DNA from 2 places in the Serratia sp. TSA_7 genome. Region 1 is predicted to be linked to the other one. Evidence: predicted binding sites of a transcription regulator. Region 1 holds the regulator's gene; the other holds the start of a gene.
What was found. The regulator CRP, encoded in region 1, controls carbon source genes, mostly activating them, when cyclic AMP is high. The targets are predictions, from matches to a motif close to ATGTGANNNNNNTCACAT.
Positions count from the first base shown of each region.

Region 1 (4,443 bases):
GCGCCTGATGGGCGTTCTTGCGCAGCAGGCCGCTTTGCCACTGTGGCCACAGCCAGATGGTGCCACCGAACACCAATACGCAGCCGATCAGGGTGTCTATAAGGCGAGGGATCAGGAAATGTGTGCCGTTCAGCGCCAGCAGTTGCAGGGTATAGACCGCCGTCACCGTAAAGCCAATCACCGCCAGCCCGTAGTTTTTACGCGAAACCAGATAGGCCGCCAGCGTAATGACCAGCATCACGCTCAGGGTCGCGCCCTCGGGCATTTGCAACTGCAGCAACCCGGCGGCGATCACCAGCCCGGCCAACGTGCCGAGCGCACGGTGCTGGATGCGAACCCGGGTGGCGTTGTAGCCGTTCTGGCTCACCAGCATGACGGTCAGCAGGATCCAATAAGGTTTTGGCAGATTGAAAATCATCCCCAGGCTGCTGCCTGCCGCCAACATCACTCCTAACCGTGCCGCATTGCGCAGGGCGTTGGATTTGAACGACAGGTAGCTGAACAGCGCCGGCCAGAACGGCAGGCGGTTTTGATTGGCCATCAGGTCGCGACGGTATAACGGATGCTGGGTGCGCAGCAGGCGAGCGATACGGCTGAAGTGGTAGTAACAGAATTGGCCCACCGGATTGTCGGGGTGCTGTGCGGCCACTTTTTCCAGTGCCGCCAGCTCGTTGACCATGCTGAAGCGCTGAGAGTATTGATGATAGAGAATATCGTGCGCCACCGTGCGCAGCCGGCCGGCAATCACCTGCGCATTGCGGCGGATAATCGCTTCGGCCTGGCTCTGCTCCACCAGTTTTTGCACTTCTTCCGGCAGGTGCAGGCTGACGGTAATGTGTTCTTGTAAATCCAGCGCGACCTGAAAGGTTCGCTGCAGGCGTTTTTGCTCGAGATTATTGGCGTGCGGCAAAAAGTTGAGCTGCTGATACAGCAGGCTGATCAGGTCCATCACTTTTTGCTGGCGCACCAGCAGTGGCGGTAACGCGGTTTGCGGATCGGTATGTTGGGTTAACAGGGAATACTTGGCTTCGAAGTAGTCCGCCAGTTCCAGATAAAGCTGGCTCAACGATTCGCGCATCGGCTGTTCTTTCCACAGCTTGAACCAGAACCAGGTGAACAGGCCGTACCAGGCGGTACCCACCACATACAGTAAGGGGGCGTACCACAGCGGCACCGTGCCGGCCATGCTGAGTGAAAAGATGGCGGCGATCAACGCGGCGGGGAGCAGGCGGGCATGTAACGGGCTGATCTCGCCGCTGACGCCGAGCAGCAGAGCCAGGCCGAGCATCAACGCCGGCAGCGGCAATTGCCACAACAACGCCTGCTGCAGCAACAGGCTGCTGAGTGCAAACAGTGAGCCGCCGACGATCAGGCGTTTGAAAAAACGTTTGTGGGGCGTGTCCAGCCCGGCGATGTTACAGCAGGCGGGAACCAGGGAAAACAGCAGGCCGAGTTGCAGGTGGCCGATCAGCAGGCCAAAGAGCACCGGCAGACACAGCACCAGCGTTTGCCGCAGTGCGTAATTGACTTCCGGGTGGTAAATCAGTCGACGCCACATGATCGGTCGGGGCATAAAAAAACGGCGCGAATCATCGCGCCGTTTTTTCAGTGATTAACGTGTGCCGTAAACGACAATGGTTTTGCCGTGGGCGGAGATCAGGTTTTGATCCTCCAGCATTTTCAGAATGCGGCCGACGGTTTCACGTGAACAACCGACGATCTGACCAATTTCCTGGCGGGTGATTTTGATCTGCATGCCGTCTGGGTGGGTCATGGCATCGGGCTGTTTCGCCAGGTTCAGCAGCGTTTGCGCGATGCGACCGGTAACGTCCAGGAAGGCGAGGTTACCCACTTTTTCTGAGGTCACTTGCAGGCGGCTTGCCATCTGCGCTGACAGGCGCATCAGGATATCCGGGTTGACCTGAATCAGTTGGCGGAATTTCTTGTAAGAAATCTCAGCCACTTCACAGGCGGTTTTCGCCCTGACCCAGGCGCTACGCTCCTGGCCTTCTTCAAACAATCCAAGCTCGCCGATGAAATCCCCCTGGTTAAGGTAGGACAGGATCATCTCTTTACCCTCTTCATCTTTAATCAGCACCGCGACGGAGCCTTTTACGATGTAGTAAAGCGTTTCGGCTTTTTCACCTTGGTGAATCAGCGTACTTTTGGATGGATATTTGTGGATATGGCAATGAGACAGGAACCATTCGAGTGTAGGGTCTGTTTGCGGTTTGCCGAGAACCATTCGCTGTTATCCTCTGTTGTTATCGCTGCCTTGTGTCACAGGGGTCAGAGTTCCCTGTAAAACGTGCTGTCGCCGTTGTTTTAAGGGTGGCTGGCAGCAGGTTTTGAGGCGTGTCATAAATATACGCTGTCGCTCTAGCATATTAACTTGCCGGGAGAGCTGCAAGCTACATTCTATTAACATACCGGTAAAGGAGCCTTTCTCTGGGAGTTTCCCTGAAATCAGTGTCCCGGAAAGATTTATTGCGGCTCTGTTTGTAGCACAGAGTGAGGCGGGTGTCTCGTGTTGTCTTGCTCGCACATGACCAGCATCAGGTTCCGTTGCCAGTTTCTATGCGAAAGCGTACTCTGATTTTAAGAAATTAATCGGAGTGACCAATATGCAGGCAAGAGTTAAGTGGGTGGAAGGGTTGACGTTTCTGGGGGAATCCGCGTCTGGCCATCAGGTGTTGATGGACGGCAACGCCGGCGATAAAGCCCCCAGCCCGATGGAAATGGTGCTGATGTCGGTGGGGGGATGCAGCGCTATCGACGTGGTGTCGATCCTGAAAAAAGGGCGTAATGACGTGCGTGATTGCGAGGTGAAATTGACCTCCGAACGGCGTGAAGAAGTGCCGCGCGTCTTTACCCATATCAACCTGCATTTTATCGTGACCGGCAAAGATCTGACCGACAATATCGTTGAACGTGCGGTGAACCTCTCCGCCGAGAAATACTGCTCGGTGTCGTTGATGCTGAACAAGGCTGCCAGCGTGACTCACAGCTTTGAAATCCGCGACGTAGCGTAACGCGTAAGAATAAAGGGGCGCGGCCAACTGCCGCGCTCCGACCCATTACCCGATTTTTTTGCCTTCCAGCAGTTGCTGCACCAGCGGCGCCATGATCAGCTCCATCGCCAGCCCCATTTTGCCGCCCGGCACCACCAGCGTATTGATGTGCGAGATAAAAGAGCCTTGCAGCATCGCCAGCAGGTAAGGGAAATCGATCTGATCCAGCCCGCGGAAGTGAATCACCACGAAGCTTTCATCCAGTGAAGGGATGGCTTTGGCGGCGAACGGGTTGGAGGTATCCACCGTCGGCACGCGCTGGAAGTTGATGTGGGTGCGCGAGAACTGCGGCGTGATGTAGTTGATATAATCCTCCATCGAACGCACCACCGAATCCATCACCGCTTCACGTGAATGCCCGCGCTCGCCGGTATCGCGGATCAGTTTTTGGATCCACTCCAGGTTAACGATCGGTACCACGCCGACCAGCAGATCGACATGTTTGGCCACGTCGGTATGTTCGGTAACCACGCCGCCATGCAACCCTTCATAGAACAGCACGTCGGTCGGCGCCGGCAGCGCTTCCCAAGGCGTAAAGGTGCCGGGGACCTGGTTATAGGGCACCGCTTCGTCGTAGGTATGAAGGTACTTGCGTGACCGTCCGGTGCCGTTCTTGCCGTACTCGATAAAGCTCTGTTGCAGCAGACCGAAGTCGTTGGCCTCAGGCCCGAAATAGCTGATATGACGACCCAGATCGCGCGCTTTGCGGATCGCCGCGTCCATTTCCGGCCGGGTATAGCGGTGGAAGCTGTCGCCTTCCAGCTCCGCCGCACGGATGTTCAACTGCTGGAATATCTTGCGGAACGCCACGCTGGTGGTGGTGGTGCCGGCGCCGCTGGAGCCGGTCACTGCGATAACGGGATGTTTGGCGGACATGGTGGTTGTCACTCCGTGTTAAATGCGCCGGCGTCAGAGTAGGGTTATTGGTCTGTTTGACGCCCTTTTCGCCAAGGGCAAAATTCCGCGCGCGGGTTTGCAATGGTTCATTGTTACCTGATTTTTTCCGTCAGTCATAGAACCGGCAGCCACTAATTTTCTTCCTGCCCGGCACGGAACTGCCCGCGCGGCATGATGTTGACGGTTTCATGCAGTTCTGACCATACCAGCAGGACCTCGCCGTTTTTCAACTGGCGGCGAACGTCTTCCACTTTCTGCTCCAGCGAACGTTCGTGTTCGCCGTAGTCGGTGCCTTCGCGCAGCACAAAGGATTCGATCAGGCTGTTCAGGGTCTCGGTTTCCAGTTCTTTCCAGGGGATAATCACGGTACGGGTTCCAGATAAGGGGAAAGCCAGGATGGAATGCGGTATTCCAGCCACATGTGGGGTTTGTTCAAACTGCCGCCGACAAAGCCGACGTGGCCGCCAAACTCGGT
Region 1 is NZ_JBQZFU010000008.1:46,951-51,393, reverse strand. Features, by position in the region: gene ACUTQW_RS20625 (YccS/YhfK family putative transporter) at 1-1,558, opposite strand, end outside; gene crp (cAMP-activated global transcriptional regulator CRP) at 1,613-2,245, opposite strand; gene ACUTQW_RS20615 (OsmC family protein) at 2,625-3,032, shown strand; gene ACUTQW_RS20610 (phosphoribulokinase) at 3,078-3,947, opposite strand; gene ACUTQW_RS20605 (YheU family protein) at 4,100-4,333, opposite strand; gene ACUTQW_RS20600 (hydrolase) at 4,330-4,443, opposite strand, start outside.

Region 2 (4,443 bases), on a different contig from region 1:
CATCGGCGTGGTGCTGGCGGCGTTTGTGCTCACGGTGGCGCCGGAACTGCTGCGCAGCTTTGCCGAATACCGGGTGCTGCTGTTCGGCGTGCTGATGGTGGCGATGATGATCTGGCGGCCGCGCGGGCTGGTCCGTATCAGCCGCACCAGCTTTGCGCCGCGCAAGGGGGTGGTGCCATGAGCGACGCTATCTTGCGGGTCGAGCACCTGATGATGCATTTTGGCGGCATCAAGGCGCTGAACGACGTGAATCTGTCGGTTGAACGCGGCTCCATCACCGCATTGATTGGCCCTAACGGTGCCGGAAAAACCACGGTGTTCAACTGCCTGACCGGTTTCTACCGCGCCACCGGCGGCGCGATCCTGCTCAACACCCATAAGCGGCCGACCGACGTTATCCAGGTGTTGGGGCAGAAGTTCCGCGCCGGCGACTGGGTTAACCCAAAGCGGCTCGGGTCGCGCGTCTACTATAAAATGTTCGGCGGCACCCATCTGGTCAATCGCGCCGGGCTGGCGCGCACCTTCCAGAATATCCGGCTGTTCCGCGAGATGTCGGTGGTGGAGAATCTGCTGGTGGCCCAGCACATGCTGAGCAACCGCAATTTGATCGCCGGCGTGCTCAATACGCCCGGTTATCGCCGGGCGGAAAACGATGCGCTGAATCGCGCCTTCTACTGGCTGGAGGTGGTGGAGCTGACGGACTGCGCCAACCGGCTGGCGGGGGAGATGTCCTACGGCCAGCAGCGGCGGTTGGAGATCGCCCGCGCCATGTGCACCACGCCGGAGATGATTTGTCTCGACGAACCGGCCGCCGGGCTGAACCCGGTGGAGACGGCGACGCTGAGCCGCATTATCCGTTTTCTGCGCCAGCATCACGGCATTACGGTGCTGTTGATCGAACACGATATGGGCATGGTGATGGAGATCTCCGATCGGGTGATCGTGCTCGATCACGGCGACGTTATCGCCGAGGGCACGCCGAAAGAAATTCAGCATAACGACACGGTGATCGCCGCTTACCTTGGCGCGGATGAAGAGGAGCTGGCGGGATGAGCAATGCGATGTTGGAGTTTCGCGACGTAGACGTGTTTTATGGCCCGATCCAGGCGTTGCAGCAAGTGTCGCTGCAGGTGAACGAAGGGGAAACGGTAGCGCTGATCGGTGCCAACGGCGCGGGGAAATCCACGCTGCTGATGTCAATTTTCGGCCAGCCGCGTATCAGCGGCGGGCAGATCCTGTTTTGCGGCGAGGATATCAGCCAGCGTTCCACCCACTACGTTGCCAGCAGCGGCATCGCCCAGGCGCCCGAGGGGCGGCGTATTTTCCCGGATATGAGCGTGGAGGAAAACCTGCTGATGGGCACTATTACTGTCGGCAACCGTTATGTGGATGAAGATTTGCAACGCATGTTCGATCTGTTCCCGCGTCTGAAGGAGCGGCGCAACCAGCGCGCGATGACCATGTCCGGCGGCGAGCAGCAAATGTTGGCCATCGCCCGTGCGCTGATGAGCCGGCCGAAGCTGCTGCTGTTGGACGAGCCGAGCCTGGGCCTGGCGCCGATTATCGTCAAACAGATCTTCAGTATTCTGCGCGAGCTGACCCGTGGCGGCATGACGCTGTTTCTGGTGGAACAAAATGCCAACCATGCGCTGAAACTGTCCGATCGCGGCTATGTGATGGTCAACGGCCAAATTCGTCTGACCGGCAGCGGTGCGGAGTTGTTGAGCAATCAGGAGGTGAGGAAAGCCTATCTGGGCGGGATTTGAACCCTCATGCCGGGGGCCTGGAGGCTCCCGGCCATCGATTCAGAACTGGCGCTGGATCCAGCGTACGTTCAGCCGCACCAGCGCGATGATGCCGTTGGACAACAAACGCAGGCCGGCGGGCAAATCGCGGCGGCGAATATCCAGCAGCAGCACGGTGCGCACTTCCTCGCTGTCGTTCCACACTTCGTGTTCGAAGGTATCGTCCCACAGCATAAATTCCCCCTCGTTCAACCGGTATTCGCGCCCATCGACTTTCAGCACCGCAGCGGGAACGCCGTCGGCCCGTTTGGGCATCGACAGCACCAGATAACCGCGCAGAATGCCGCGAAACGGGCCACGGTGCGCCGGCACCTGTTTGCCGGGCGCCAGGAAAGACAGCGAGGCGGAAAGCACATCCGGCGAGGTGGCGATCAATTCGGCAAGCGTCGGGCAGCGTTCAAGATTGCGGGTTATCGGCTGGCCATAGGCCTGCATGATAAACATCCGCCAGTCGCGCGCGTCATTGGCGGAGATCGACGCCTGTTCGCTCATGATCTCGTGAAAACGCGGGATATTGCGCAGATCCTGGGCAACGCTCAGCGCCTCGTCACGTATCTGCGGCCAGGCGGCTGTAAAACGCTGTGCGTCGGGGAACAGGCGATCGCTGTCGAGTACCGGCGCGCCGGAGATGCGGCGATCGTAAATACCGCGTAACCGCAGCACTGCCCAATCATAGATAAATGACATGGTTTCCTCGTTAATAAGGTGCGACTGCCGGGTGATCAAATACTGTGAGAAAAAAAGGTATGGGTTCAACAGATTAGCACAGCATTTCGCCATGCGGGAGTGGTAACGGCCTGTGCTGAGACAGGCGGGGTGACGCGGGGGAGCGGCCAGGCAGATCTACCGGCAACGGGGGGCCTGTTCGGCAGCGAGCCAGGTGTCGGCCTGAGCAGGTTGTTGAAAAATACAGCACAATAAAAATGTGACGAATATCGCATTTTAAACCGCAGTTGGTTAAAATATCGCTACTGCTCGCATCTGTCCGGACCCCGTTAAATATGGAACACACCCACGTCTCGCGCTCAACCGCCTGGTTGCGCGTGGTTGTCCTCGCCATCTCGGCCTTTATCTTCAATACCACCGAGTTTATTCCGGTCGGGTTATTGAGCGATATCGCCCAAAGCTTCTCGATGCAAACCGAGCAGGTCGGGTTGATCATCACGATTTACGCCTGGATCGTCGCCGCCGCTTCACTGGTGTGCATGCTGCTGACCAGCAAGATTGAGCGCCGTAAACTGCTGATCGGGGTATTTGTTCTGTTTATCGCCAGCCATGTGTTGACCGCCGTGGCGTGGAACTTCACCACGCTGGTGATTTCCCGCGCCGGGGTCGCGCTGGCCCACTCGGTATTCTGGTCGATCACCGCCTCGCTGGCGATTCGCGTGGCGCCGGCGGGCAAGAAAGCGCACGCGTTGAGCATGCTGGCGGGCGGCACCGCCCTGGCGATGGTGCTTGGCCTGCCGTTGGGGCGCATCGTCGGCCAACTGCTGGGGTGGCGCATGACCTTTATCGGCATCGCGGTCTGCGCCACTTTCGCGCTGGCGCTGCTGTGGCGTCTGCTGCCGGTACTGAAAAGCGAGCATTCCGGTTCACTGGCCAGCGTGCCGGTCCTGTTTAAGCGCCCCGCGCTGGTTCGCCTGTACATGCTGACCATTATCGTGGTGACGGCGCATTTTACCGCCTACAGCTATATCGAACCCTTTATCCAGACCGTGGCCGGGCTGTCGGAAAACTTCACCACCCTGATGCTGCTGCTGTTCGGGGCCGCCGGCATTTTCGGCAGCCTGTTGTTCAGCCGTTTCAGCGAACGTTTCCCGTCGGGCTTTTTCATCGGTGCCATCGCATTGTTGATGTTGAGCCTGTTGCTGCTGCTGCCGGCCTCCGGCGATGAGACCCACCTGACGCTGTTGTTTGCGGTATGGGGCGTGGCGATCATGGCGATTGGCCTGTCGATGCAGGCCAAGGTGTTGAACCTGGCGCCGGATGCCACCGACGTTGCGATGTCTATCTACTCCGGGTTGTACAATTTCGGTATCGGCGCGGGTGCGCTGCTGGGCAATCAGGTCAGCCTGCACCTGGGCATGGGCAACATCGGCTTTGTCGGCGCACCTCTGGCGCTGGTTGCTCTGGGCTGGTGCCTGCTTAGCTTCTATCGCAGCGAGCGTCTGTTGCAGCATCGGGCCTGACGGTTGGCGTTTACTTTTCTTGTACCGCACCGTCATGCGCATGCAAGCGGCCCAATAGCATAAACACCGATTGGTAGTGCGTTTTTTACCGCAGCACCCGCAACATTATCGATAGGATATGGCAAGCTTATAACCAATGATGTGGGTGATGTATCTATGATGTCGTCGTACAACACAGATACTTGCTATGGGGATATTATCAGTAGTCAACTCAGGCAACTTTATCTTGCTTTTACTTTAAAATAACGCCCCTTAAAAGGGGCGATGACTTAGTTATTTTCTATCTTCAAAAGTTTGGAATTGAAGTTTCCAGCAGTCGTTAATTTTCATCCAACTTTCAATGAAGTTTATTTTCCGAATATCACCATTTCTTTCTGTTATTTCAGCTGATCCAGTTATAGATGCTAGCCCATCAAAGGTGATGATATGAACATCAATTTCCTTTCGTT
Region 2 is NZ_JBQZFU010000002.1:403,539-407,981, reverse strand. Features, by position in the region: gene livM (high-affinity branched-chain amino acid ABC transporter permease LivM) at 1-181, shown strand, start outside; gene ACUTQW_RS10840 (ABC transporter ATP-binding protein) at 178-1,053, shown strand; gene ACUTQW_RS10835 (ABC transporter ATP-binding protein) at 1,050-1,766, shown strand; gene ACUTQW_RS10830 (aspartyl/asparaginyl beta-hydroxylase domain-containing protein) at 1,806-2,492, opposite strand; gene ACUTQW_RS10825 (sugar transporter) at 2,807-3,994, shown strand; gene ACUTQW_RS10820 (hypothetical protein) at 4,268-4,443, opposite strand, start outside.
Region 2: ACUTQW_RS10825 (sugar transporter) is a predicted target of CRP. The motif match lies at 2,729-2,746, and genes of this name have one in related genera.